Regions from separate parts of the Shewanella japonica genome, predicted to be linked through region 1. Evidence: predicted binding sites of a transcription regulator. Region 1 holds the regulator's gene; each other region holds the start of a gene.
The links. Region 1 encodes MetJ, which represses methionine synthesis genes. Its sites were predicted from a motif close to TAGACGTCTAGACGTCTA; they were not measured.
Positions count from the first base shown of each region.

Region 2: msrA (peptide-methionine (S)-S-oxide reductase MsrA) is a predicted target of MetJ. The motif match lies at 2,745-2,762, and genes of this name have one in related genera.
Region 3: metH (methionine synthase) is a predicted target of MetJ. The motif match lies at 5,289-5,306, and genes of this name have one in related genera.

Region 1 covers NZ_CP020472.1:753,023-763,161, reverse strand. Annotated here, with positions in the region: gene SJ2017_RS03300 (bifunctional aspartate kinase/homoserine dehydrogenase II) at 110-2,503, opposite strand; gene metB (cystathionine gamma-synthase) at 2,557-3,717, opposite strand; gene metJ (met regulon transcriptional regulator MetJ) at 3,940-4,257, shown strand; gene SJ2017_RS03285 (sulfite exporter TauE/SafE family protein) at 4,368-5,108, shown strand; gene SJ2017_RS03280 (conjugal transfer protein TraF) at 5,152-6,378, opposite strand; gene SJ2017_RS03275 (LysR family transcriptional regulator) at 6,499-7,407, opposite strand; gene SJ2017_RS03270 (SDR family oxidoreductase) at 7,600-8,319, shown strand; gene SJ2017_RS03265 (c-type cytochrome) at 8,733-9,062, shown strand; gene SJ2017_RS03260 (DUF3373 domain-containing protein) at 9,224-10,139, shown strand, end outside.
Region 2 covers NZ_CP020472.1:2,426,038-2,436,176, reverse strand. Annotated here, with positions in the region: gene SJ2017_RS10385 (alpha-ketoacid dehydrogenase subunit beta) at 1-368, opposite strand, end outside; gene SJ2017_RS10380 (thiamine pyrophosphate-dependent dehydrogenase E1 component subunit alpha) at 371-1,549, opposite strand; gene astE (succinylglutamate desuccinylase) at 1,700-2,731, opposite strand; gene msrA (peptide-methionine (S)-S-oxide reductase MsrA) at 2,903-3,382, shown strand; gene trxB (thioredoxin-disulfide reductase) at 3,552-4,505, shown strand; one part of gene SJ2017_RS10360 (IS3 family transposase) at 4,543-5,420, opposite strand; one part of gene SJ2017_RS10360 (IS3 family transposase) at 5,420-5,771, opposite strand; gene SJ2017_RS10355 (GNAT family N-acetyltransferase) at 5,839-6,393, opposite strand; gene rplT (50S ribosomal protein L20) at 6,516-6,875, opposite strand; gene rpmI (50S ribosomal protein L35) at 6,894-7,088, opposite strand; gene infC (translation initiation factor IF-3) at 7,177-7,719, opposite strand; gene thrS (threonine--tRNA ligase) at 7,723-9,651, opposite strand; gene SJ2017_RS10330 (CPXCG motif-containing cysteine-rich protein) at 10,012-10,139, shown strand, end outside.
Region 3 covers NZ_CP020472.1:3,848,291-3,858,429, forward strand. Annotated here, with positions in the region: gene SJ2017_RS16525 (adenosylcobinamide-GDP ribazoletransferase) at 1-688, opposite strand, end outside; gene cobT (nicotinate-nucleotide--dimethylbenzimidazole phosphoribosyltransferase) at 768-1,817, opposite strand; gene SJ2017_RS16535 (FecCD family ABC transporter permease) at 1,839-2,954, opposite strand; gene SJ2017_RS16540 (ABC transporter ATP-binding protein) at 2,954-3,814, opposite strand; gene SJ2017_RS21515 (hypothetical protein) at 3,811-3,981, opposite strand; cobalamin riboswitch at 4,059-4,228, opposite strand; gene SJ2017_RS16545 (histidine phosphatase family protein) at 4,375-5,148, opposite strand; gene metH (methionine synthase) at 5,474-9,190, shown strand; gene SJ2017_RS16555 (AAA family ATPase) at 9,561-10,139, opposite strand, start outside.

The sequences.
Region 1 (10,139 bases):
TAGCACAAGGTCCAACCACTGCATTACTGTCCCCAACAAAAAAGGCTTACTTCATTTAGAAATAAGCCTTTCATTTACACTAACCATAAGGTGAACAAGCAATTAAAAGTTACTCTTGCAGTAAATCCTTACAAATCTGTACCAGATCGGATTGAACGGCTGCCGCTGTGACTTCTCTGCCAGCACCAGGACCACGAATAATTAGAGGATTACCTTGATAAAATGCACTTCGTATAACAAAAACGTTATCACCAGGGGTTAAATTGGCATAAGGATGATTTGCATCGACCCATTGGATACCTACTTCAGCATGCATTTTGCCATCAACCTTGTCCAAAGAGGCGACATAACGAAGCACTTTATTTTGCTCTGCCGCTGTAGTGAACTGCTGCAACATACTCTGATCAAGTTCCGTGATACGTGCTAAAAAATCATCTAAAGATAAGTCTGCCAATGCAGCAGGCACCAGTGAGTTTAAGACAATATCCTCTAATTCAATTTCAAAGCCAATCTCACGAGCTAAAATCAATAGCTTACGTTGCATGTCACGACCAGAAAGATCGTCACGTGGATCGGGCTCGGTAATCCCTAACCCTCTTGCCTCAATCACCAATTCTGAAAAAGATTTTTGACCATCATAATGCTCAAACAACCAACACAAAGTGCCTGAGAAAATACCGCCAACCGCCTCAATACTATCACCACTATTACGCAAATCATTCAGGGCGTGTTGTATTGGTAAACCTGCACCACAACTTGCGTTATAACGCCAAAATAGTCTGCGGTTACTCAGCTGTTGTTTCAACTCTCGGTAAAATGGTAATGGCCCTGAACCTGCAAGTTTATTAGCACTAACAACATGAATTCCACGGGCAAATAATTCAGGGTATTGTAAAGTTAAGCTGGCGCTGGCACTGATGTCTAGCACGACTAACTCATCACAATCGAGATGCTCTAGTTGATCAAATAGACTCGTATAATCCCAAGGTTTAGCAGTCGTATCAAACTTATCTTGCCATTGAGTAAGATCAATTCCGTCAGGGCAGATAAGCGCTTCTTTAGAGCTCAGTAATCCCACTAATTGCACAGTGGCTTCAAGCTCACGATTAAGTGCTGTTGAAGATCGTTGGAATAAATCAATCCAAGCTTCACCGATATTACCGACTCCCAACAGCAGCACGCCAATACGCATGCGTGGACCTGCGCAGCGGCGATGTACTTTTTGAGTGAGTAAGCTCACCTGAGATTTTGGCACTAAGGTCACTAAGCTTAAATCATCTTGATAAAGCGGTTTTGCATCGCGACTTAGTAAGCGAGCAAAACTGCGACGATAGTGCTCGGCATCAGCGCTAACCAAGGCGACTAATCCAAGTTCATCGCTCACATGAATATCACTGACATTAAGCGCTTGGGCGTGTAATTCAAGTAAGGTGTGCACTTGCTTTTGATTTTCAACAGTAAAAGCAAGTTCAACTTTATGGTGGGCAGATGTCCAATGAGCTAAAGGAAGGATCCCCTGTTGCGCTAATAATTCAATCAGGTTTTCTGTTGGTGATTGCAGCTTAATTTTAAACAGTACGACCTCATTTAAACTCGTTACAACCGGCGCACTTGCCGAAGAGCTTTGCGGCGCAATCAAGGTAAAATCAGTATGAGATGCATAGCTAGAACGAACAGCCAAACTGACATTGGTATCAAATAAAGGTTGTAATGTCCTGCTGTGAAGGACAGGAGAACCTAAATGAGCCAATCTATCCGCTTCCGCTAATGACATACTATTGAGTAACTTGGCATCATTGATTTTATTAGGGTCTGCATTAAACACCCCTTCAACATCAGTCCAAATAGTTACTCGTTCTATATCTGCTAAGCTCGCAATTAAGGTTGCGCTGTAATCAGAGCCATTTCGTCCAAGTAACAGAGTATCACCTTGCTGGTTAGCGCAAATAAAACCAGTAATGACTAATCGCTCATTGGGGTGCGCTTCAAGCAGTGCTTGCACTTTTTCACGTGATTGCGCTAATCGAATATTAGGAACTAAGCCTTCGTCAGCAACGAGAATTGAACAAGCATCAACATTGATTGCAGCAACGCCTGATTCACGTAAAAGCGCAGCCATTAAGCGCGCAGACCAACGTTCACCAAAGCTGAGCACTTGGTTTAATTCGAATTCATTGCGCTGTTCAAGTGATAACAGGCTGATGAGTTGCGCCTTATCCGTTGATAGACGCTCACGTAAATCTCGGGCTTGTTCGTTAGAGAGCAGCTGCTCAATTAAGTTTTGCTGGTAGCTGATGAGAACTTGTAATTCTTCTTGCCATAATTCGCCCGTTTCCCGAAGCGACAACAGCTTGTATAAAAAGTTAGTGCTTTTTCCCGCAGCTGACACGACGACAAGATCGTCGCAGTTTCCATGAGTCAACAAAATATGGGCGACACGGCGATAACAATCTGCATCAGCAAGACTTGAACCACCAAACTTATGTAAATGACTGCGGGTCATTTTGTACTCCTTAAACCACTAAACTTTTGTGCAAAACGCTGACTGACACGGAACTATAATGCGGCAACTGCTGCGAGCCCGGCATTGATGTCATTCACTAAATCTTCTGCGTCTTCAATCCCGACAGATAGTCTCAGTAATGTATCTTTAATACCAGCTTCATAACGTGCTTCAGGCACCATTGCTCTGTGGGTCATTGTTGCTGGGACGGCAACTAAGCTTTCCACCCCGCCTAAGCTTTCAGCAACACTGAAAATCGATAATGCATTTAAAAAGGCAACCACTTCCGCTTCGCCACCTTTAAGCTCAAAACTTAACATAGCACCAAAGCCTTTTTGCTGTTTGGCAGCAATATCGTGACCTGGATGGTCTTTTAAACCGGGATAGTACACTTTTTCAACGACATCACTAGATTGCAGCACGTCAATCACACGCTGAGCATTAGTTTGATGCTCACGGATCCGCACGGCTAAAGTTCTAATACCACGCAGTGTTAAGTAACTGTCAAATGCAGAACCTGTTAGCCCTAAGGTATTTGACCACCAATGTAATAGCTCACCAAGCTCTGCATCTTTAGCGACAACGGCGCCGCCAACAACATCACTGTGGCCATTAATGTATTTAGTCGTTGAGTGCATCACGATATCAGCACCAAGTTCTAATGGCTGCTGTAAAATTGGAGATAAAAAAGTATTGTCGACTACAACAAGTGCATCAACAGCATGGCTAGCTTCAACGATGGCTTTAATATCCACAACCCGCAAAAGTGGGTTCGAAGGTGTTTCTAACCAGACCATTTTAGGCTTTTGCGCTATCGCTTCAGTGAGTGCTTTCTCGTCAGTTTGATCAACAACCAATAATTTAAACTGGCCTTTGTTGGCAAGATTTGTGAACAGTCGGTAACTACCACCATAACAGTCATGCGGTACCACGATTAAGTCATCAGGCCCAAGTAAACTGGTCACTAAGGTAATCGCGGCCATTCCTGTACAAGTTACAATCCCTGTCGCGCCATTTTCTAGTTTAGCGATTGCCTCTCCTAGTACACAACGAGTCGGATTACCTGAGCGGCTATAGTCGAATTCCCTAGGGTTGGTGTGTCCATCAAATGAATAATTTGTTGAAAGGTAAATCGGCGGGACTACCGCGCCATACTGAGTATCAGATTCGATACCTTGGCGAACTGCTAATGTAGCTGCGCGATGTTTTTTCATTGTAAGCTCCTCAAGATTGACACACTATAGAGTACACACCGTAGAGATGTCTAGATGGCTAAATGTACCTAAGCAAAGTTAGATCGTCAACACATATTAGACGTTTAGACGTCTAAACATAAAGAAATCTATTTGCATTCGTTATAGAATAGCAGCAATAATTTGACTGTAATAAATAAGCAGTTAAAATCTGCCACGAATCTATCGTATAAAGGTGAGTTAATGACTGAATGGAATGGCGACTATATCAGCCCATATGCCGAACATGGCAAAAAAAACGAACAAGTTAAAAAAATTACGGTATCCATTCCGTTAAAAGTGCTTAAAGTACTAACTGATGAACGTACTCGTCGTCAGGTGAATAACTTGCGCCATGCCACTAACAGTGAACTATTATGTGAAGCATTTTTGCACGCATATACTGGTCAACCACTCCCTAACGATGAAGATTTATCTAAAGAAGGCCCAGATAGCATTCCAAGTGAGGCTAAAGCTCTCATGGATAAAATGGGCATCGAGTGGGAAGATTTAGACGAATAATCACTATTGAGCTTACTTTTATGTAAGCTCAATTTTATTCTGCATTTCTATTCGCATAAAATTTGTCGTACCAAATTTGCACCGACCTTAATTAAGTCAACGAGCACAGAATGGCATTTATCGATCCGCAAACCTTGATGCTTGCATCGGTTATCATATTTCTGGGCGCACTAACTCAGGGGCTAATAGGTTTTGGCTTAGCTGTGGTCGCCAGTCCACTGCTTTACATTATTGACCCTCAACTTGTTCCTGTTCCAGTTATTGCATGTGGATTTTCCATTGCATTAATAACGTTATTGCGAGAGCGAACCCCGCTCAAGTTTAATGGCTTACAATACGCCTTGCTCGGTCGAGTCCCTGGTGGTTTTCTTGGTGCTGGATTATTAATTTTTGCCCCACAAGCAGTATTAGGGCTAGCGATAGCCTTTATTGTGGCTGCTGCAGTCATTCTTAGCATCTATAAAATTACCGCACCAGTAAATAAGATCACTTTGTTTATAGCAGGGGTTTTATCAGGAGTATTTGGCAATATCGCTGCAATTGGTGGCCCACCTCTAGCAATATTACTTGCCGGAAAAGACGCACCACAGTTTCGTGCAGCCTTATCTATATTTTTTGTCTTTAGTTCTATGATTGCGATGTTAATACTCATTGTGGCGGGACTCGTTGAGCTAAAACATGTTTGGCTTTCATTGATGTTATTGCCGTCGGTGTTTTTGGGTAGCCTAGTGGCAGGAAAGCTAACCAATAAAGTCGACAAAGAAAAAACCAGAATGGCAACATTAGTGCTGTGTGGTCTGAGTGCTATCGTGCTAACAATTAAGTCAACGTTAGCTTTATCTATCAGTTAATCACGCCATAATTAAAGTCGCTGACGATCTGCTAAGTCAGCACTCAAAAGTGGTAAGAGGTTTGTAATACTGCCCCTACGGCGTCATCTTCACCATAGCTACCACTCATGTCTAACTTAAATGCTTGCCCAATCGCAAAACCTGTACCAAATGAATATATATCAACACTGTTGTCTTTTAAGTCATGTCGATAACCCATTCTCAACGAGAGCCAATCAGTGGCTTTTAGCTCACCGCCTACACGCCAATACTGCACAGGATCAAACTCTTTAAATCGGGTTTGGTCGACTAAATCAATATCTGTGGTCAAGGTTACCGATGACCAATCGTAGGCAGCGCCTGCGGTAATTAATGGTTCCACTTGGTAGTGAAACTCTCGTCCTTGCGCTTCAACCGTTTTGACGGTTTGACTGAATAAGTTTCTGGCAGATAGCCCAATAGTTAATTTTTCAATAGGTTCAAATGCGACACCAACGTCCAAATTAAAGAGATTTTCATCGTTACGATATTTGTCGTCATCAAAATCATCAGCGTCGAAATTGTTAGCATTAACTGAGTAATGGTAAGTATCAATTCGTTGAAACTTCGGTGAAACCCCTACCCTGACAGGCATATTTACAATCGACAAAGGAAAGCTGAGTGCCACACCAAAATCAGTCACACTACCAGCTAGCACGACGCCTTGAGAATCTAGGTCAGTGATTTCAGTTGGCGGGTTATTAGGGTCAAGCACGTTCAAAGTATCAATGTCTGACTGGGCAATATCGGCCACACCCACTGCGTCAATATAACTTTTATAAAAAACCGCCATCGGCATACGTCGATTTGGTATCACCAAAGCTGCACCAATTCCTGCTGATACATTCGCCACATTGCCTTTGAGTGATTCTAAATCTAACACTAAGTCGTCTCGAAAGGCTTCAACCTCGGCGGAGTCACCGTTATTGATTGCCGTTTCAAGGCCATCATAAGAGTCCTGTAACGAATCAAACTTATCAATCATATTATCGCTATCAGAACCTTCCGCGCCAACTGTTGGCAGTAATAAAGAAAATGCTTGGGTCTTGTTGATTTCATCATTGGTATAGGTGTTATGTGGAGTAAGAATGGCCAATAAAGCAGGATTAATGAAACTAGCGCCAACTCGATTAGAGACAGCAACACCAGTACCGCCCATACTGTCGCTGCGAGCTTCAAAATAAAGCCCGCTAGCTTGCACATTGTTGGCAAGCAAGAGTAAACAGAAAGGTAGCGCTAGTCTTGATAGCATCCAAGTTTTCCTATTTTTATTGTTTAATAAAGATAGTAGAAATAATCAAAAAAGGATGTCATATCAGCAAACTAAATTTTCATTTTTACCTTGTTTCAACTAACTGCATTGACTAAATTTTTATAAATCAGGCAGATAAGATTTGAAACCTTCATGGGTAAACTGTATAAATTTTTTCAGGCGCTCAGGTTGAAATTTGTCCTTGTGATAAAGCACATAAAACGGTGTATCGGGTATTTGCCAATCAGTAAATACTTCGACTAATTTCTCAGTTTGTATCTCTTGATGGCAATATAAATATGGCAACCTGACGATACCATTACCAGCTAATGCGCTAATCTTCATTGCTCGGCCATTTTTACACCGAAACTTACCTTTAATCGCAACATCAATATGCTCTTTCACAGCTCCCTGTTGACTAAAACGCCAATGATTAATCGAACCAACGATACAAGCATACTTATTGAGTTGGCTCGGATGTGTCGGCTGTCCAAATCTTTCAAGGTAGGCAGGTGACGCCAAGGTACAGTTTTTAATATCAATAAGCTTTCGTGCTATTAATCCTGAATCCGATAAATCCCCCATTCTAAATACCACATCAAAATGATCTTCAATTAAGTCGACTCGTTGGCTACTGAAATCGAGATCTATAGTGATATCGGGATATAGTTGGATAAAGTCATTCACTAAGGGAACGATAATGTCTTCCCCTAAAAAACCACCCACACAATTGATATAAATATTACCTGATAATTTTTCCGCACTATCTACTGTGGTGGCCACAGCTTGCTCAATTTGATGTAATGCTTGCTGGCATTGCTGTAAAAACATCGCGCCTTGATCTGTCAAGCGCTGCGTCCTGGTGGTGCGAATAATCAAACTGACACCTAGAAATGTTTCTAAACTCAATAATTGTTTAGATAAGTGCGAGCGTGAACAGCCCAATACTTCCGCAGCTTGAGTAAAGTTACCTTGTTCTGCAATCACCACAAAAGCACGGATATCCACTAAATTTATTTCTGTATTCATTTAACTCTCAATATCCATTTGCAGATAAGATGGTATCAGTTCTGCAGTAACCACCGCCTATATACGTCAATGAGTCATCGCTAGCGCTGGCTCATTAGAAGTCATACGTAAACAATTATGTTCTTTATCGATTATATATCAACAATAAATCGCGCTCTATAATTCTCTCATTAACAAAGAGAGGTCGAAATCATGAAAGAACTTATCGTAATTACTGGTGCATCTTCAGGTATTGGTGCAGCAATGGCCAAAGCATTCAGCGCTAAGGGACATCCATTACTATTATTGGCTCGCCGTCTTGAACCCATGCAGGCATTGCAACTTGAAAATAGCTTAGCAATTAGCGTTGATGTGACAGATACTGAAGCGATGAAAGCAGCCATTACTGAAGCTGAAACACAATACGGCCCTGTTGGCTGTTTAATCAATAACGCTGGTGTGATGTTACTAGGTCAAGCAGATGTGCAAGATCCACAAGAATGGAGCAAGATGCTCAACATCAACGTAATGGGCGTACTGAATGGTATTCATGCTGTTTTAGCCAGTATGAAAGCCCGTAAAACAGGTACTATCATCAACGTAAGTTCAATTGCTGGCCGTAAAACCTTTCCAAATCATGCGGCTTATTGTGCAACTAAATTTGCTGTACATGCATTAACGGAAAATATCCGTGAAGAAGTTGCTATGGACGATGTTCGCATGGTGACCATTGCACCAGGAGCGGTAGAAACTGAATTATTAAGCCACACAACAGATCAAGCGATTAAAGATGGCTACGCAGACTGGAAAGAAGACATGGGCGGCGTAGTCGCACCAGAAGTCATTGCTGAAACGGCTGTATTTGCCTACGAAATGCCACAAAGCGTTTGTGTTCGTGAAATCGCGCTTGCCGCAACACGTCAGCAACCATAAGAGCTTACCGACAACATCAATAGACACATTGATCAATGTGCACTGTAACTAAAACAGTGCACACTTTCTGCTGTATCCTTCTCCATATTTACTTTTATGCAACCACCAAATATCACTTTAGAGATAGTTAAATATTAAAAGTGTGATCTAAAACCTGCCTTCAAAAGCGATTGCAAGCATTAAACAATACTCCCCCTCTTAACAAAAAGAAAAATACCATTATTTATCAATAACAAACAATATACACCTCAAAGCATTAGATTTTTATCAATTATATTTTTATCAATTAGATTTTTTAATTTACTTGATCGAACTCAACAATTCCTTTTTTGACAACTGTTAAATTTAATAACAAGCCAGATACATAAATATCCAAGCCCATTAACTCAGTACAAGGTAAGACAAAGGAAATGATGATGAAAACAATAAATAAAATACTCGTATGCGTCACCCTCGCTTTATGTTTTGGAGCACAAGTTCAAGCTGCTGATGGAGGTAATCCTAAAAAAGGCAAACACCTCTATAAAAAAGAGTGCAAGGCTTGTCATGGCGTAGGCGATGAAGGTGGAGAGATAACCCCAATGAGCAAAACAATGAGCCAATGGGACCGTTTTTTTAAGCGTAATAAACACAAAGCAAAAGCTGAAGTATTCAATGCCTTGGATGAACAAGAACTATTAGATATCCAACAGTTCCTATATGACCATGCAGCGGATTCAGACCAACCACAAACCTGTGGTTAGGTAACCCAGTTATACTATAAAACACTTTTAATTCAATAAATTAATGAAAGGTGGGAATTTTCTCAGGGCTTAATGCTGCCTAAATTCAGCAAAACAGAGGATTTCCAACATCAATCGAAGGCAGTTTATGTAAGAGCTGCTCATTCGAAAGGAGAGATGTTATGCGTACTCTAATTTCACTATTAGTTGCTAATGCTTTGATGTTATCAGCAAGCGCTTATGCTAATGATGTTGATATACAAAGAGATAGCCTTAATAAAACCGATGCACAAAAAATAGCAGAGCTTAAACAACAGCTTGTCGATATCAATGATGAACTTGATGATATCAACAACCGAGTCGATAAAAATGAGCGTCACACAGCATTAGATAGAATAGAAATCACTGGCGACTTTAGAACTAAAGTTCATTCACTTCACTACCAAGATGTCACTTGGAACCCTGCCATTAATGTCGACTTTAACGATTTTGGTGCCAAGGCGATGTCCGGCGAGTTTGGAATGCCCGATGATGCTAACTCACCATTGGCAAAAATGATGGCGGCTAACCCCAACTTAGCGACGGCTTTTCAAAATGGACAGCTTCAAGGCAACTTGCCTTACGTATTGTCGCCCAAGTCCGTACAAGATATTGATAACGACCTATATTACACCACTCGTTTAAGACTGAACCTTAAAGCCAAAGTATGGGACAACGTCAGCTTTGCTGGTCGTCTGAGTATGTTTAAGAACTGGGGAGATTCAACAGGAGTACAAGTGTTTGACTCTTGGCGGTCGTTTACTATGGATGGCACCAATAGCGGCAACCCAAGCGGCGACTGGCTAAGAGTTGAACGCGCCTATTTTGATTGGAAAAATATTAATGGTTCACCACTGTATTTATCCATAGGACGTCGACCTTCAACTTATGGCCCACCAACCCAGTACCGGGAAAATGAAAAACGCGGCGGCACACCTTCTGGTCATTTAGTTAACTTTAATTTTGATGGCGCCACTATGGGTTATCACCTAAGTGATATCACTGGTGTTGAAGGCCAAGTGGTTCGCTTTTGTTACGGTCAAGGATTCGAATCCCAAT
Region 2 (10,139 bases), 1.7 Mb from region 1:
CCACCACCGTAAGGTGTTCTAAAGGTTAAACCACCGACATTAAACTGATTACCACTGCGGTATCTGAATTTTGCAGTTTCATTCACGATTTGATCAAAGGCTGGAAAAATGTAATCAGCAAATTGAATTTCAGCAACTGCTGTCATGCCGTTAGAGGCAAGACCATTGGCAAAACCTGCAATGCCTTGTTCTGTTAACGGTGTATTGAAACAACGTTCACGACCAAATTTTTCTTGTAAACCAGAAGTTGCACGGAAAACACCACCAAAATGGCCAACATCTTCGCCAAATACTACCATGCGCTCATCATCAGTCATTGCGATTGATAACGCATCGTTGATGGCGTGTAACATATTCATTTCAGCCACGATTAAATTCTCCCTGCACTTTTTGGATATGACTTTGGATATTTCTTAATATGTTGTTTTAGCTCTGCCAATTGCTTTTCAAGGGCTGGCGTTGGCTTATCCAATACATCTGTAATCAATGAGTCAAGGTGCGGTAATGGCACTTTCTCTGCGACTTTTACTGCGTTTAACACTTCTTCTCGGTAATGTTCATACTGAGCAGCGTCGTCTTTTTCGTTTAGCCAATCTTTATTGATCATCCAAAGCTTAAAGCGTTTTACGGGATCATGTTGTTCCCACTTGGCTTCTTCTTCTTTAGAGCGATAACCTGAAGGATCATCCGATGATGAATGCGCACCAAGACGATATGTCATCGCTTCAATCAACACTGGTGCATTATGTTCAAGTGCATAAGCTCTAGCTTGTTGTGTTGCAGCTAATACTGCAAGCATGTCATTACCATCAACTCTAATAGTGTGCATACCATAACCAACACCACGACTCGCAATACCATTACCAGCAAATTGCTCTTCAGTTGGAGTTGAAATGGCGTAACCATTGTTACGGCAGAAAAAGATAGTCGGAGACTTAAGCACTGCGGCCATATTTAAGCCAGCATGAAAATCACCTTCTGAAGCTGCACCTTCACCAAAATAGCAAATTGCTACGTTACGTTTACCTTGTAACTTGAATGCATGAGCAACACCAGTTGCTTGAGGTATTTGCGTCGCTAGAGGTGAAGAAATGGTTTGATAATTAAGTTCATTACTGCCGTAATGAATTGGCATTTGACGTCCTTTGCCTAAATCTTTCTCATTACTGAACATTTGATTCATGAATTGCTCTGTGGTGAAACCACGATAGCGTAAAGAAGCATGCTCACGGTACTGGGCAAGTATTACGTCGCCATCATCAAGCGCAGCTGTACTACCAATAATTGAGGCTTCTTCACCAGTACAGGTCATGTAAAAACTAATCCGACCTTGACGCTGCGCACTTAACATACGTTCGTCTAAAACACGGGTAAATACACAAGTGTCGTAAATACGTTCAGCTAGTGCTTGATCAATGACAGGCATCACCGCATTTTCATATGTGGTACCGTCTGCTTGCAGAATTTTTAAAATAGGAATGTGCAATGACGCTTTGTCTAAGAAGCTGACACGATGCACTGTTTCATTATTCAGCGGTGCGTTGCTCATATTATGCTCTTGTTATCTGAGGCCTTATAAAATAAAGCTTAATTTATTATATGCGAAAGCACATTACGTTAACGTAAACTTACTATCAACTAATGTGCTTTCTTGTTGGTAAATAACCTTGCAAAAAATTTGTATATCTAACTTTACAAGTTATTGAATATCTTCATTGGGCGCTGGTACTAAACATAATACCGTGCGTTGCCCAACAGGTACATTTTCATTTGGAAAAACGATAGCTTCGTAGGGCTCTATAACCTTTATCTGTTGATTATTTTCAATTGCTAAAGTCTGGCCTTGCTCAAAGCCTGTAAAGTTTTCAGTCGTCTTAGAAAATGAAAAAGCAAAATCATCAAAATGCTTATTGATTGAACGTGATACTTTATACAGGTTGAGTTTATTGCTATCGAATACTGCTAATTCTGGTTCTATTTGAGTAATTAGCGCCGCTAACATTTTGTGGGTATTTGCAAATTTATGCATATCATTTTCACCAAATGGCATAACTTTACCTAGCTCAACGGTAAACGCATCAGCTTTAAATTGCTCTGATGAAAAATAACTAAATGTTGTTGTGGGTTCGTGATGAAACAAAATCGTATCTACATCGCAGCCTGCTAAAAACATTATTTGTTTTGCACTGAATGCTCTGCCTGGTCTATAGGGATATATCGCAAACTTTTCATGCTTTGAAGGCTTGATAGCAGTGTGCAAATCGTAATGAATACGCTGCGAGTTATCATTGTCATTGAAAAAATCACTGACGTATTGTTCTAGCGCTTTAGCTCTCACTCGCTCTTTATTTATCAGCCCTTCTCCATCTGAATGAGCACCTGAAAACAAACGGTTCATGTTCTCTTCAACAAAGCGTGTTTGAGTCAATATAGAATCAGGGTTACCAATAATGAATAAAACACGATGCAGCGTTTCTATTTTACAAGTAAGTAAATCACTGATGAGTTTGTTACATATTTCTATAGGCGCGGTTTCATTACCATGAATGGCACATGATAAAACCACATCCTTTGTAGAGCCAGATGCGGGGCTAAAGCTGATTACACCATTATCTAAGATTGTGACTGTTGTTTGATTTGATAATGTGAATGCTTGGCTTTTTAAAGGCTTATCAATATTGGCCAAAGTAAAAGCGAGAAAGTCATGATCGTCCATTAATTGCTGAAACACAAAGACTCCTTGAAAGACGTTTAAACGAATAGGTTTCATAATCGTGTTGATTCTAACACATTCAATGAACGCTAACGTTAAGTGTCATTTAACAAAATGTAAATCTTTGCTTGCATTCCTGCTGTGAACAAATATACTTTTAGCCATCTAGACTTCTTTATGGGTATAACTATGACATTAGCAACATTTGGTGCAGGCTGTTTTTGGGGCGTCGAATACTTCTTTAAACAAGTAGAAGGTGTTTTAGATGCCAAATGCGGTTATATGGGCGGGAATGATCAATACCAAACTTATGCTGAAGTTAAAGCGGGTAACACTGGCCATGCCGAAGTAGTTCAAGTTGAATTTGACGAAACCATCGTCTCGTACGAAACCTTAGTCGCTGTTTTTTGGCAAAATCACAATCCGACGACCTTGAATCAACAAGGTGAAGATATTGGCACACAGTATAGAAGCACTATCTTTTTCCATGATGATCAACAAAAAGAAATAGCTGAGTCAGCAAAACAACAATTAATCGCCAGTGGAAAATGGGGAAACCGTCAAATTGTTACAGAAATTGTACCATTAAAGCGTTTCCACATAGCTGAAGAATACCACCAAAATTATCTAGAAAAGAATGACTTGCCGAGCTGTCATATTTCGTTTTAACAAGTAAGCGCTGAAAATAAGTATAAAAAGGCACCACTTTGGTGTCTTTTGTGTACATAGTCGATTAAAGCAATCTATAAGTTAGACCGAACTGCGCTTTACCCGCCCCGTTAAATTCCCTACAATCCATTCAAATTGCTTAGGCATATGAATACGGAGATATACAACAATGAGTCAAGCACGTCATATTAACCTACTGATATTAGGTTCTGGCCCTGCTGGTTACACGGCTGCAGTTTATGCTGCACGCGCAAATTTAAAACCAGTTATGATCACTGGTATGCAACAAGGTGGACAGCTTACGACAACGACCGAAGTTGAAAACTGGCCTGGTGACGCGAATGATCTTACTGGCCCTGCATTAATGGAAAGAATGCAGCAGCATGCTGAGAAGTTTGATACAGAGATTATCTTCGACCATATCAACGAAGTTGATTTCAGTGAGCGCCCATTTAAATTAAAAGGTGACAACGGTGAATTCACTTGTGATGCCTTAATTATCGCAACAGGTGCGTCTGCTAAATATCTAGGTTTGCCTTCTGAAGAGGCATTCATGGGACGTGGTGTTTCTGCTTGTGCAACCTGTGACGGATTCTTTTATCGAAATCAAAAAGTGGCCGTTGTAGGTGGTGGTAATACTGCCGTTGAAGAAGCACTATATTTAAGTAATATCGCATCAGAAGTTCATTTGATTCATCGTAGAGATAGTTTCCGCTCTGAAAAAATCTTAATCAACCGATTAATGGATAAAGTAGCGAGTGGCAACATTATTCTACATTTAGATCAAACTCTCGATGAAGTTGTTGGCGATAATATGGGTGTTACGGGTCTAAAGATGAAGAGCACTAAAGATGGTGCAATTTCAGATTTAGACGTTGCGGGTGTATTTATTGCTATTGGTCATAGTCCAAATACCGGTATTTTTGATGGTCAATTAACCATGAATCATGGTTATATTACTGTAAATAGTGGACTGCAAGGAAATGCTACGCAAACAAGCATTGAAGGTATTTATGCTTGTGGTGACGTTATGGATCAACATTATCGTCAAGCTATTACATCGGCCGGTTCTGGTTGTATGGCAGCGTTAGATGCTGAACGTTTCTTAGACGCTCAAAAATAAATTGCTGTCTAGCCCTAAAATAGGTTGACGGTTTTTGTTAAGCCAGTTGGTACTCCCTACTGGCTTTTTCATGCACCTCGTTTGGGGTTTTCATCCCTAAACTAAGATGCGGTCGTAATTCATTGTAAATTGCTACCGATTCCTTGACCAAGGTCCTGAGCTCCTCCATCGTTCGGCAGCGATAAAGCAAAAACTCATGCTTTAAAATACCATTCACACGCTCAGCCAGTGCATTTTGGTAGCAGTCATACCCATCCGTCATTGATGGCGTCATACCGTTCACTGCTAATGCCATTTGGTATTCCTCTGAGCAATACTGCATCCCTCTGTCTGAGTGATGAATGATATGACCTGTTGTTTGACGACTCTTTACCGTCATATCCAGCGCTTTGACGACATCGCTCGCTTTCATCTCATGACTTAACTCGTACCCCATTATTTTTCTAGAATATGCGTCTGTCACCAGCGATAAGTAATGTGTTCCTTCATCTGATTTCACGTAGGTGATGTCGCTAACTAGCACTTCTTCTACTCGTTCAACAATCTTGTCTTTAAGCAAATTAGGATGCTTTCTAAGCCAGTGATGACTATTCGTTGTTTTGGTGTAGTTTTTTCTCGGCTTCACCAACATATCTCGCTGTTTCAAGTATTGAAATAGCCCATCCCGACCGAGTTTTATGCCTTGCTCAACCAACTGTGGCTTGATGAGCTGGTAGAGCTTACGTGTCCCCAATCTTGGCATAAACTGGCGCCAATACTTCACCATCGACACAACGGGTTTAAGCCTTTCGGTTCTTGTTTCAGCACGTTGTTTCCACTGGTAAATCGCTTGTCTTGATAAATTAAATTGCCGACTCGCTGCCGCTAGCTTTACCGTGCCTTTTTCTTTGGCAATCCAGAGCGCTCGGCTAAGTACTTTTTTTCTAAATCGATACCATATTCATTTTTTAACAGTTCAACCATATCGCCATAAATCATATTTTTCATTTCTAGGTTAGAAACTTGCTTCTCTAATCGTTTAATTTTCTGGGCGCGGGTTTCTTTACTTTTAGACATAAGAGAGTGCTCAGTAGGGAGTGTCCAGTCTAATCTACCATGCTTTCTCAACCATGTAAGGACGGTGCTTCGACCTTGGATACCGTAGTGCTCTTGAGCTTGCTTATAGGTTAGCTCGCCTTTTTCTACTTGGCTGACGACGGCTAATTTAAAGCCTAATGTGTAATCACGCTGTGTTCGTTTAACGCTGATTGCGCTTGAAGGTTTCATAGATAAGTCTCCAAAGTGTCAACTTATCTCAGGACGGGACATGCTATTATAGAAAAAAGCCAACTATTTAGTTGGCTTTTTTTGTGTCTTTTGAATATAAAACAACGTCTACATCGCCTTCCACATCAGGATGCGACAGTTTTTCAATATATTTCATACCCAGTTTTTTCATTATATTAATTGAAGCTAGGTTTTCTTCATCTGCAATGGCGGAAAAATACTTTATGTTTTGCTGAGTTGCAAGCAAATGCTCCATCACAGCTTTTGCACTTTCAGTCGCTATTCCTCTTCCCCATGTTGATTGTTTAAAACGCCAGCCAATTTCTAAATCAGAATATGAAGGAGACAGGGTGAAGAAATGCATAGGTCGAATGAGTATCCAACCAAGAAAAGAACTAGGATGCTCTTTAAGAGATACTTTCCAAAGTCCCCAACCTCGTTCTGGGTTGATGTATTTAGCTAACCTCGGAATATAAATGTCTTCTATTTCTTGTGCTGAAGTGACTTTGCCACCGTTTATGTATTGCATCACAGCAGGGTCTTGATCTAACTCAAACAACAAGTCGCCATCGTTGAGTGTCATTAAACTAATTTGCAATCGTTCAGTGTGTAACTGTTCCATGTAAGTACACCTATTCTCTAAAGTATTAACACAACATTTTATTCGGTGTTTTTACTATCCTATAAGAATTTTGGGCATAAAAAAAGGAACCCGAAGGCTCCTTCTTTAAGCATAATAGCTAATTACTTAGCTAAAGCTTCTTTTGCTTTTTCAACTAAAGTAGTGAAAACTACTTTGTCGAATACAGCGATGTCAGCCAAAATCTTACGATCGATTTCGATTGATGCTTTTTTAAGGCCATTAATGAAACGGCTATAAGAAAGACCATTTTGACGAGAAGCCGCATTGATACGTGCAATCCAAAGTTGACGGAATTGACGTTTCTTCTGACGACGGTCACGGTAAGCATATTGACCAGCTTTAGTTACTGCTTGAACAGCAACGCGGTAAGTACGTGAGCGAGCTCCGTAATAACCTTTGGCTAATTTAAGTACTTTCTTGTGACGAGCACGAGCGGTTACACCACGCTTAACTCTAGGCATTGTTCATATCTCCTTTAATTAAGCGTATGGTAGTTGACGTGCGATTGCTGGCACATCAGACTTTGCAACTAAACATTTAGCACGTAAGTGACGTTTACGCTTAGTGCTCTTCTTTGTCAAAATATGACGTAAGTGTGCTTGTTTACGCTTGAAACCATTAGCGGTTTTTCTGAAGCGCTTTTGAACACCCTTATCTGTTTTCATTTTAGGCATTGCTAAAACTCCGCATTGGGACATTAATAAAACGTAAGGCGAGCAAAACCCTCAAAAGGACTTTGCTACTTTTTAGTGGGTTGCCCTACTATTTCTTTTTAGGTGCGAGGACCATAACTGCTTGTCGACCTTCCATTTTAGGGAAAGATTCAACTACAGCATATGTTTCCAAATCACCTTTGATACGGTTCAAAAGATCCATACCTAGGCTTTGGTGTGCCATTTCGCGACCACGGAAACGCAGCGTAATTTTCGCTTTGTCCCCATCTTCAAGAAAACGAATCAGGTTGCGTAGTTTTACCTGATAGTCGTTTTCATCAGTGCCAGGACGGAATTTTATTTCCTTCAGCTGGACCTGTTTCTGCTTCTTCTTTTGTTCCTTTTGCGCTTTCGCTTTATCAAAAAGGAACTTACCGTAGTCCATTATGCGACAGACAGGTGGCTCAGCATTAGGGCTGATTTCAACTAGGTCTACACCTGCTTCGTCAGCTAATTCCTGTGCCTGTGAAATACTAACGATTCCAACTGCCTCACCATTGATATCCGATAAACGAACTTCTGGTACGCCAGTGATTTCATCGTTAATACGATTAGGGGCTGGCTGTCGCCCTGCTGCTCTCTTGATCTTTATGACCTATTCCTCCAACAATAATAGACTACGGCTAGAAATTTGTTCTTGTATCTTGGCAGCGAAATCATTGATTTTCATCTTACCTAAATCGATACCGTCACGTGTTCTTACCGCAACTTCCTTATTTTCCATTTCTTGATCGCCTACGACCAATAAATAAGGTACACGCTTAAGCGTATGTTCACGTATTTTAAAGCCTATTTTCTCATTCCTCAAGTCTTTAGATGCACGAATGCCACTTTCTTTGAAAGTTTTAACAATTTCGTCAACATAATCAGACTGTTTATCAGTAATATTCATAACAATTACTTGCACAGGTGCAAGCCATGTTGGGAATTTACCTGCATATTCTTCAATAAGAATACCTAAGAAACGTTCAAGAGACCCTAAAATAGCTCTATGGATCATAACTGGTGTCTGGCGAGTGTTATCTTCAGCAACGTAAGTTGCACCAAGACGCGCTGGTAATGCGTAATCTAATTGCACTGTACCACATTGCCAAGCACGGTCTAAGCAGTCATGTAATGTAAATTCGATTTTCGGGCCGTAGAATGCACCTTCACCTGGTAACACTTCAAATTCAATGTTATTTGCATCTAAAGCTTGCTTAAGTGCCTCTTCTGCTCTATCCCACATATCATCATCACCGATACGCTTTTCTGGGCGTGTCGATAATTTAACAACGATATTGTTGAAGCCAAAGCTGCCATAAGTATCGTAAACCATTTGGATACATTCACTTACCTGCTCTTGAACTTGCTCATCAGTACAGAAAACATGCGCATCATCTTGGGTAAAGCCACGTACGCGCATTAAGCCGTGAAGTGAACCAGATGGTTCATTACGATGACAACAACCAAACTCAGCCATTTTCAATGGTAAGTCGCGGTAAGATTTTAGTCCTTGATTAAAGATTTGAACGTGACCAGGACAGTTCATTGGTTTAATCGCATACTCACGATTTTCACTGTTTGTGGTAAACATCGCGTCAGCATATTTGTCCCAGTGGCCTGAACGTTCCCATAAGTTACGATCCATCATCAACGGACCTTTAACTTCTTGGTAAGTATATTGGCCTAGCTTTTGACGAATAAACTTCTCAAGCTCTAAATATAAACTCCAACCGTCGTTATGCCAGAACACCATACCTGGTGCTTCTTCTTGCATATGGTATAGATCAAGTTGCTTACCAATTTTACGGTGATCACGTTTTGCCGCTTCTTCAAGACGGTTCAAATGCACTTTTAATGCTTTTTTGTCTGCCCAAGCTGTACCATAAACACGCTGCAACATCTTGTTATCAGAGTTACCGCGCCAGTATGCACCTGCAACACTCATTAGTTTAAAGTGATGACAGAATTTCATGTTTGGCACATGCGGACCACGACACATGTCAGTATATTCTTCATGGTGATATAAAGCAGGTGTTGAATCCTTGCTAATATTTTCATCAAGAATTGCAATTTTGTATTCTTCGCCACGTGACTCAAAAGTGTCACGAGCTTCTTGCCAAGAAACAACTTTCTTAACAACACTATAATTTGTTTTTGCTAATGCCAACATACGCTTTTCAAGCGCATCAATATCTTCTTGCGTTAGCTTGTGGTCTAAATCGATGTCGTAGTAAAAACCGTTATCGATAACAGGACCAATCGCCATTTTGGTTTCAGGCCACATTTGCTTAATAGCATGCCCTAATAAATGCGCACAAGAATGGCGAAGAATTTCAACACCTTCTTCGTCTTTAGCCGTAATGATAGACAATTCTGAGTCTGTTGTGATCAAGTCGCAAGCGTCTACTAGCTCGCCATTAACGCGGCCAGCAATACAAGCTTTAGCTAAACCAGGACCAATGTCGGCTGCGACATCTAATGTTGATACAGAATCTGCAAACTCGCGTTTGCTGCCATCAGGCAATGTAATAATAGGCATTGTATTTCCTTATCCAGTGGTGACCCACACGTAGGGCCACTTGGTAATAATAAATAAAAAAGAAATGCCACCAAACTACAGACATTACAGGAGCCTGAGTTAATAGCGGCATGAGTTTGCATTCTAATTGAAAAGCCCTTTTGCAATCAAGTAATGCGGAGTAATAGAGCTTGTTATCGATAAATTAATTGATATGAACAGCATAATAGATGATCAATACAAAGAAATGCTGATAGTTAATCCCATACTAAGATTTTATATCCTTACTTTGACACTCAACTATAATTTACTCGTAAAGCGTAATTTTGACCCAATTGAACAGGTTTCGGACAATGTTGAAGCTATATAAAGGAGTATGTTATGAATTTAGTCAGCAGAGTGATCAGTTGCCCACATTGTGGACATAATCAGCATGTTCATATAGATACAAGTTGCGGAGATCAAGAATATTATGACGATTGCAGAGTATGCTGTAACCCAATTCACAT
Region 3 (10,139 bases), 1.9 Mb from region 1:
ATTGTCTTGTGGCCACTAACGCTAATAATAGAACAAACGCCAATACACCGTTTAAACAAGCCAGCACGACAAAGCCGCTTAAACATAAAATCAATAAATCATTAATGTGCTGATATTGAGCCAAAGGCTTTGACTTACTGCCGTCATCTTCGGTGACATATTGCTCCGAAAAAATCATGCTTGCTGCAACAACTCGACTTAAAGGATGCGCTACAATCAGTGCAATTGCTGCTTTAAGTGGGCTGTATAGGGCAATTTCAACCAATAGTTGCCATTTTAACAATAAGGTTAACCCGATGGCTAAAGTGCCATAAGTCCCTATTCTAGAGTCTTTCATAATGCGTAGCTTATCAGCGACTTTCCAGCCGCCACCAAAGCCGTCAGCCGTATCAGCAAGGCCATCTTCATGAAAGCCTCCTGTCATTAATACGCTGGCGATAATCGCCAAGATCACTGCAACACCGTTAGGCAGCACTAATTGGCTTAACCAAAACACGCTCGCACTCATTGCGCCAACCAGTAACCCCACCACACCAAAATAACGACTGGCTTTATTTAACTTTTCACTGTCAAATTCAACCCAATTAGGTATAGGAATACGAGTAAAAAAACTCACCGCAATGAGCAATAGGTTAAGCTGTTTTTTCAACCAACTGGCACGATTTACAGAGCCTGATTGCAACGACATTCATCATCCTTTGTTAGTTAAGTGTAATCTTGACTTAGCTAGCGTTGCTTCATTAACTGAGCACAGGCAAAGCCATAACTTAAACCACATTACTGACACCAGCTTTGTCAAAACTGGCCATATCATTGTAAAAATTGACCGCCGCTTGAATCATAGGTAATGACAACGCAGCGCCTGTGCCTTCACCCAAACGTAAACCCAGCGACAATAAAGGTTTAGCATCTAACGCTTGTAGCATTTTTGGGTGGCCTTGCTCATCGGATTGATGGGCAAAAATAAGGTAGTCTCTAGCACTTGGGTGTAATGCCACCGCAACTAACGCTGCCGCCGTTGCGATAAAGCCGTCTATCACCACCAGCATTTTCTTTTCTGATGCCGCTAAAATTGCGCCAGTCATTTGCACAATTTCAAAGCCACCTAAGCAAGCCAGTACATTTACAGGATCATGAATTTTGTCGCGGTGAAGATTCATTGCAACCGTTAATAACTCACGTTTAAGTGCAAAGGACTCATCATCAATGCCAGTCCCACGTCCAACACACTCTTTGACATCTAATTTTAGCATCGCAGCCATTATTGCTGCCGCTGAAGATGTATTACCAATCCCCATTTCCCCTAATGCAATAAGATTGCAGCCAGAATCAAAATGTCGCTGCACTAGGTCATTGGCAAAACTAAAACCATCTTTTACTGCGAGTAAATCCATTGCTTGTTTTTGATGAATAGCCTGAGTACCGGCTCCTAGCCTATGATCAGTCACTTTAGGGTGGTCGCTAGGGGTTAACATACCGCAATCAATGACTTCCAGATTCAATCCCATTTGACGACAAAACACATTAATCGCCGCACCGCCACTCGCAAAATTGTTCACCATTTGCTGAGTCACTGCACTAGGCGCAATCGACACCCCGTGATTTGCGATGCCGTGATCACCTGCAAAGACCAACATTGCTGGCTGATTAATGGCTAACTTTTGGCGGTTATTAAATGGTTCAGTTAACTGTACTTGCGCTATTTGCTTTGCCAACGACTCAAGTGAGCCTAATGCCCCTAGCGGTTTGGTTTTTTGGTTTATTTTATGTTGGATCTGTTCATCATTAAGATGATTAACGGGATCAACTGCGAACATACTTCATACTCCCAAATGCGCCTAGCGGCGGTGACGTAACACAAATAAGAAAAACACACTACCAATTGCCGCAGTAATTATACCGACAGGCAATTCTTGGTTGGACAACAAACAACGAGCTAATACATCAATCCACACCATAAATAAGCCCCCTACAAACACTGTTGTAAAAATAGGTTGCTGGCCAGGAAAGAGTAACCTTACAGTATGAGGGATCATCAAGCCTACAAAGCCGATACCACCACAACTGGCGACTAATGTTGCTGTAATCAGCGAGCACAGAATCAGCATATATAGCCTTAATCTGGCGACATTGACCCCTAGTGAGTGGGCAGTTTCATCCCCAGCTTGTATCGCAATCACTTGACGCTTGAACGCCAGAATAATTATCACGCTTGAGCACACTACAACAGCTGGGATAATCAAACCTGACCAACTGGCTTTGGCAAAACTTCCAAGGCTCCAGAACAAAACAGACGCCGCTGCTTGAGGGCTTGAGAAATACAGCACTAAGCTAGTTAATGCGCCAAACATAAAAGAGGTAGCGACCCCTGAGAGCAGCATTCTTTCCACCTGACTTGCTCTGCCAAAACCCGATAACGACAGCACTAATAGCACTGAAAAAAGCGCACCGATAAATGCCCCGACAGGAAGACTTAATGATGACCAAGACCACCACGCATCATGACTAAATAACCCTGACCGGTAAATCGCGCCAGCCCATAAGCTATCGGACTTTGAAAGCCATTGCTGCACTAAGCCTTGAGTGCCGAAAAAACTCAACACCAACACAGCGCCAAAAGAGGCACCAGAACTTATACCAAATAAATAGGGATCAGCTAATGGGTTTCTCGTAACAGTTTGCAACACGCTGCCAGCCAAAGCTAAGCCGGCACCAGCAATAAACGCCAATATAATCCGTGGCATACGCAACTCAAACACAATACGTTCAGTTATTGCCGTTACGCCATCAGTGCTTGCAGAAGCGCCCAACATGGGTTCTGTAAAAAGTAAAAAAACTTGTCCGAAACTAATATTTGCTGCACCAAAACTGGCTGCTGCAATTGGGGTAATTAAGGTCATCAATGCTGTCAATGCCAATAAGCATTTATGGCGAAGGGAATAAGTCGCAAACATTAAATCCCCTCCTTGTTATCTTGTTGCCGTGTTTGATGATGGGGATGCTCATCTTGATAACCGTAAAAATAGGTAATCAATGGCTTACCATGTTGGGGATGGCGATTAACTTGGCAGCAAACACCAAACACATCGCCGATAATCTGCTCGGTTAACACTTGATCTGGTAACCCTTGAGCTATACACGCGCCCTGATTTAACAATAACAACCTATCACACACTGCGCTGGCTAAGTTCAGATCGTGAATTGACGCTATAACACTGATCCCCAACTGGCGCACCAATTCTAAAATTTGGATCTGATAACGAATATCTAAATGATTAGTTGGCTCATCAAGGATTAACAACTGCGGTTTTTGTACAATAGCTCTGGCAATAAGTGCACGCTGCTTTTCGCCTCCAGAAAGCTGTTCATATTGTTGGCTTGCTTTTAACGCCAAACCGACTTTATCTAGCGCTTTCATCACATTATGTTTATCAGCTTGAGTATCTGTTTCAAATAGCCCTTTATGAGGCGTTAATCCCATTGCCACGATTTGTTCACAGCTCATTGCAAAATAATGCGGAGTCTCTTGTTGAACGACAGCAACTTTTGTCGCTAAATGCTTTTGGCTGATGCGGCTAATATCTTCACCAAACAAGGTGATCTGGCCTCTATCTGGTGAGATATAACGATACAAGCAGCGCAATAAACTGGACTTGCCTGCGCCATTTGGACCAATCAGTCCCAGCATTTCACCTTGTTGCAGTGAAAAGCTGACATTGGAAAGAATCGCCTGTTGTTGCACTGACCAATAAAGTCGAGTCACCTTAAGCGCCTCACCCATTGAGCCATCTCGTTGCTGCTGATTTTGAGTCATGAAGCCGTCGCCAGAAAAGCAGACTTAATACGTAAAGCACACACACTGACGCGTTGAGCATCTAATGCGACGTGACCTGACAAGCAATGACCTAATCTAGCTAGGTTCTGACACATAAGCGCAATACAATCTAATGCAGCGCCATGTATTACAGTGGTATAAAACATGAATTCTCCGCCTGAGTCACCCGCTCAGGTTGATTAAAGGCACTGGATAGTGAATAAATGCAGTGCGTAAAAGGCTGTGAACCATCATAAAAAAGCTAGGTATCTGACTTAGTTATTTGTAAAAAATAACATTACAGTTGCGGGTACAGTTCATGCTAATCAATCTGACCTTAAGTCAAGTTGAACCATGATTCCCTATTCATCCGTTAGTATGACAAAACAGATTAACTTTATTTATACTTAAACGATAGCGACAATAATCCATCTGCGATCGCGACCTATTTTATGCTTTCTTACAGATTTAGATAACACGTAAAAAAGTATGTAAAGATTGTACGCTAAATTAAGGGCTTGTTCAGCAAAAACGCGCTGATGTGCCCCCTATTATTGACTCTATGCAGACCAATGAAGTTGAAACTTAGGCTCGCTGCTTTCATCTGCCCAAAAAACTGAAATAGAAACCGTCGCGGCGTAATCAATGGATAAGGTGTTATATATGCCTTGGCATTGTTCAAGACCAAGCACCAAAGCAATAATGGTGCGTATGACACCACCATGAGTGACAATAATAGCCAACGGTTCAGGGGTATTTGTTGCTAACTCAGAACGATTTACGTTAAGCTCAGGGCTGTTACCTTTAAGCTCAGGGCTGTTCGCCACCTGACGTAATTGCTGACACACCTTGTTAAAACCAGATGCGACACGCGTTTCAAATTCACTCATCGACTCTGCATTCGGTGGTGTATGTTGCCAAGGATTGTCCCAGTATTGATTAATCTTATCGCCAAACTGTTCGTATAAAGAATCAAATGACACCCCATCCCAGTCACCAAAATCAATTTCGGCCAACTCAGGCATCAACTGCACCGCAGGTAATGGCGTGTTGACTGACTGATGAGCCTCATCATTCATTTCACTTAAGGCAGTGTTAGCAGTATTTAACTCAGTAAATAACCCATGAGTAAAATGCTGGCAGCGTTGTAAAGGTGAGCTTATCAAGCTTACTTTCGGAAAATGAGGCACAAAATCAATCTGCTTAATACGATTTAGCATCGTAGCCGCACCGAGTTCGCTCAAATTAACATCCGTTTTTCCACGCAATATATTGCCGCCTTCACATTGTCCGTGTCGCAGTAATACTATCTTAGCGTGTGATAATCTAGTCACTCTAGGCTCCCTTTTTATACATCCCTGCACGTTTACCGTTCACAAAACCTGTTATCTGCACCAAGTTCAGCATTATTCATCATACTGGACTGACTTAGTGCATTCTGACACTTGCTCTTGGAAACAAACTTCACGTATTATGGACGTCTATACGTTTAAATGTCCAAACAAATATTAATGCTGAATACTTTTACGAAGCGAGTTTGACTTAGGCCGCCTTTTATATAGTGCAAAACAAGGTATGCTAATTTCTCAAGTTTCGAATATTCACATAATAAGAAATAGCTAATAGCAACTGCTAGCATAGCAATAAAGGTACTCAAATATGGCGAAGTCGACTTCCTACAGTCAGGTTCTTGAACAACTTACCAATACGCTAAAAGAGCGTATCGTGATCCTCGATGGTGCCATGGGGACAATGATCCAAGACTATAAATTGGAAGAAGAAGATTACCGTGGCGAGCGCTTCAAAGACTGGCATTGCGATGTGAAAGGCAATAATGACATGCTGGTATTAAGCCAGCCTCAGATTATTAAAGATATTCACACTAAGTACATGTTAGCGGGCGCTGACATTATCGAAACCAACACCTTTAACGCCACAACTATTGCGATGGCTGATTACGACATGCAAAGCTTGTCGGCTGAAATCAACCTCGAAGGCGCTAGAGTTGCCCGCGCCGCCGCTGACGAAGTAGAAGCACAAACAGGCATTAAACGTTATGTTGCAGGTGTTCTCGGGCCAACCAACCGTACTTGTTCGATTAGCCCAGATGTGAATGATCCCAGTTTTCGTAATGTCAGTTTCGATGAGCTTGTTGATGCCTATGTCGAATCCACCACTGCATTAATTGAAGGTGGCGCAGATATCATTATGGTAGAAACCATCTTTGATACTCTCAATGCCAAAGCCGCCCTATTTGCCATTGAAACCGTGTTTGATACTTTAGGCGATCGCCTGCCAGTAATGATATCAGGCACGATTACCGATGCCTCAGGCCGGACATTAACCGGACAAACCACTGAAGGTTTTTATAACTCACTGCGCCACATCAAACCGATTTCTATTGGCCTTAACTGTGCATTAGGCCCTAAAGAGTTACGTCCATACGTAGAAGAATTATCTCGCATTGCAGAATGTCATGTCTCAGCGCATCCCAACGCCGGCCTGCCGAACGAATTTGGCGGTTACGATGAAACGCCAGAAGAGATGGCCGAGGTTATTATCGACTGGGCAGCAGAAGGCATGCTGAATATTGTTGGCGGTTGTTGTGGTAGCACACCAGCACATATCAGCGCGATTCGTGATGCCGTTATCACCCATGCACCTCGCACTATCCCTGACATCCCTGTTGCGTGTCGTTTATCTGGGCTTGAACCGTTAACCATCGATGGTGACTCATTATTTGTTAACGTTGGCGAGCGCGCGAACGTCACAGGCTCTGCTAAATTCTTACGTTTAATTAAAGAAGAAAAGTTTGAAGAAGCCTTAGATGTAGTACGCGAGCAAGTTGAAAACGGCGCGCAAATCATCGACGTCAACATGGATGAAGGCATGCTTGATGGCGCAGAGTCGATGAAAAAGTTCTTAAACTTAATCGCCTCAGAGCCAGACATTTCTCGTGTGCCTATTATGATTGACTCATCTAAATGGGATGTCATTGAAGCAGGCCTTAAATGCGTACAAGGCAAATCCATTGTTAACTCAATTTCAATGAAAGAAGGCGAAGAAGCCTTTATCAAACAAGCCACCTTAGTGAAACGCTATGGCGCTGCTGCTATTGTCATGGCCTTTGATGAAGACGGCCAGGCCGATACCCGAGCCCGTAAAACTGAAATTTGTACGCGTGCTTATCGTGTATTAGTTGATGTGGTTGGCTTTCCACCTGAAGACATTATTTTTGACCCTAATATTTTTGCGATTGCCACCGGAATTGAAGAGCACGACAATTACGCTGTCGACTTTATTGAGTCGATTAAAGACATCAAAGCCACGTTACCCTATGCGATGATCTCTGGCGGTGTATCGAATGTGTCTTTCTCGTTCCGTGGCAACAACCCAGTGCGTGAAGCCATTCATGCGGTGTTTTTATACCATGCGATTCAAGCAGGTATGGACATGGGGATTGTTAACGCGGGTCAATTAGCCATTTATGATGATATCGACCCTGAACTTAAAGAAAAAGTTGAAAACGTGGTGCAAAATTTACCTTGCCCCGTTGCTGATTCAACCAATACAGAACAACTGCTTGATGTCGCTGAAAAGTTTCGTGGTGACGGTAAACAAGTCGCGAAAAAAGAAGATTTAGCATGGCGAGGTTGGCCTGTTGAAGAGCGCTTATCCCACGCCTTAGTTAAAGGGATTACCGAATTTATTAACCAAGACACTGAAGAAGCACGCCTACAAGCAGTCCGTCCACTGGATGTGATTGAAGGGCCATTAATGAATGGCATGAATGTCGTCGGTGACTTATTCGGCGCAGGTAAAATGTTCTTGCCGCAAGTGGTGAAATCCGCCCGAGTGATGAAAAAAGCCGTGGCCTATTTAAATCCATTTATTAAAGCCGAAAAAGTGGAAGGTCAATCCAACGGTAAAATCCTCATGGTGACCGTTAAAGGTGATGTGCACGATATCGGTAAAAATATCGTTGGTGTGGTATTAGCTTGTAATGGTTATGAGGTGATTGATTTAGGCGTAATGGTACCCGTTGAGAAAATCATCGAAGTCGCCATTGCTGAAAACGTTGATATTATTGGCATGTCGGGACTGATTACCCCAAGCCTTGATGAAATGGTGCATAACGTTAAAGCCTTCCATAAAGCAGGTTTAACCATTCCATCCATCATTGGCGGCGCCACTTGCTCAAAAATTCATACCGCCGTAAAAATTGCCCCACACTCACCAACAGGGGCCATTTACATTGCCGATGCGTCTCGCGCCGTGCCAATGGTGTCAAAACTCATTAGTAATGACACACGCCAAGCCACCATTGATGAAGCGTATAACGAATACGACATGATGCGAGAAAAACGTTTATCACAGACTAAGCGTAAAACCATTGTGTCAATTGACGCTGCCCGTGAAAACCGCTGCCAGCATGATTGGGACAAGTACACACCATTCACACCTAATGTATTAGGTCGACAAGTATTTGATGACTACCCATTAGAAGACTTAGTTGATCGTATCGACTGGACCCCGTTTTTCCGAAGCTGGGAGCTACACGGCCGCTTCCCAGACATTCTTGATGATAAAGTCGTTGGTGAAGAAGCCCGTAAACTCTATAAAGATGGCAAAGCCATGCTTGAAACCATCATCAGTGAAAAATGGCTTACGGCCAAAGCCGTCATCGGCTTATTCCCAGCAAACACCGTCAATCATGACGACATTGAGCTTTACACAGACGAGACTCGCACCGAAGTTGAAATGACCACTCATCACTTACGCATGCAGCTTGAACGTGTGGGCAATGACAACTTCTGTTTGTCCGACTTTGTTGCGCCAAAAGACTCAGGTGTGGCCGATTACATGGGCGGCTTTGCGGTAACCGCAGGTCACGGTATCGACGAACATGTCGCACGCTTTGAAGCAAACCATGATGACTACAACGCGATTATGCTCAAATGTTTAGCTGACCGTTTAGCAGAAGCCTTTGCCGAACGTATGCATGAACGTGTACGTAAAGAATTTTGGGGTTATGCAGCAGATGAAGTGTTAGATAACGAAGCCCTCATCCGTGAAAAATACAAAGGCATTCGCCCAGCTCCAGGTTACCCAGCTTGCCCAGATCATACAGAAAAAGGCTTGCTGTGGGATTTACTCAAACCTGATGAAACTATTGGTTTGAACATCACAGAAAGCTACGCCATGTTCCCAACCGCAGCGGTATCAGGCTGGTACTTTGCCCACCCTAAATCACGCTATTTTGGTGTAACGAATGTAGGTAAAGATCAGGTTGAAGATTATGCTGCTCGTAAAGGCATGAGTATTGAAGAAACCGAACGTTGGTTAGCACCGGTTTTGGATTACGACCCTGAATAAGAGTGATCCAGAATAGAGAGTGATGTTGAGTAATCACTGATTACTCTGTTTCCAAACTTCGTTTGGATGATGGCGCTGCCATTTCAGCCTAACGGCTGGTTAACGTCGTGGCGCTTCGCCCACACCCGACGAAAGGGAAACAACAGCATTTCCCTTTTCGATATCCCTTGCCGCCCCAAGCAAGTTATTCTTTCAAAGCGAATAAGCCTCATACTCCAATAAAAATACCTAACGCCTCAGACGGGACATCCATGTCCCCCTGAGCCTTAGCCATCATCCATGATGGCTATACGGCATTTTTATCTGCGTATTTCAGCAACTTGGAATGGGGAATTAACTGTAGGCTGCAGCGAAGTTTGGACGTTCAGTATTAATAGTTACTTATTTCTATATGCTGCCATATAGCATTGCAAAGCTCACTTAATTCTTCAGTCAAATACCACTCCTCAGTTTTCATTAGCTCAACTGCTTTAAGGCAAAATTTAACTTTATCTTTAATCGTTCCACTTTTATCTTTAAAAAATTTTCGTTCAGGGTTTACGGCTTCTCCAATGACAAAGTTTTCTAGAAAGGTGCCTATACCAATATCTGATTTTTGATAATCACTTGAATTAATGGCGTCGATGATAAGCTTTGAGTCACCTCGTTCCTTGAAAGTATCCCAACGCTCTAAAGCTGTAGTTTCAAGAATCTTAGATGGTAAATAGTTTTCAATTTCTTTGAATTCTAGTAGGTAAAAGTTATCGCCTAGCTGGTCTGTAAGCTCTTTAACACGATCACCTTTATTTGCAATATCATTGTCGGCAATAAGAAGGATTTTAGAAGAAAATGCTGTGGCTGCAGTTTGAAGTTCACCTTTTATTATTTCCCTACCAAAGTTCCAATGAGTAATGTTACTTCCCTGGTACTCAGTAAATACAAAATGTAAATCCTCTTGGAAGCTTCTTAG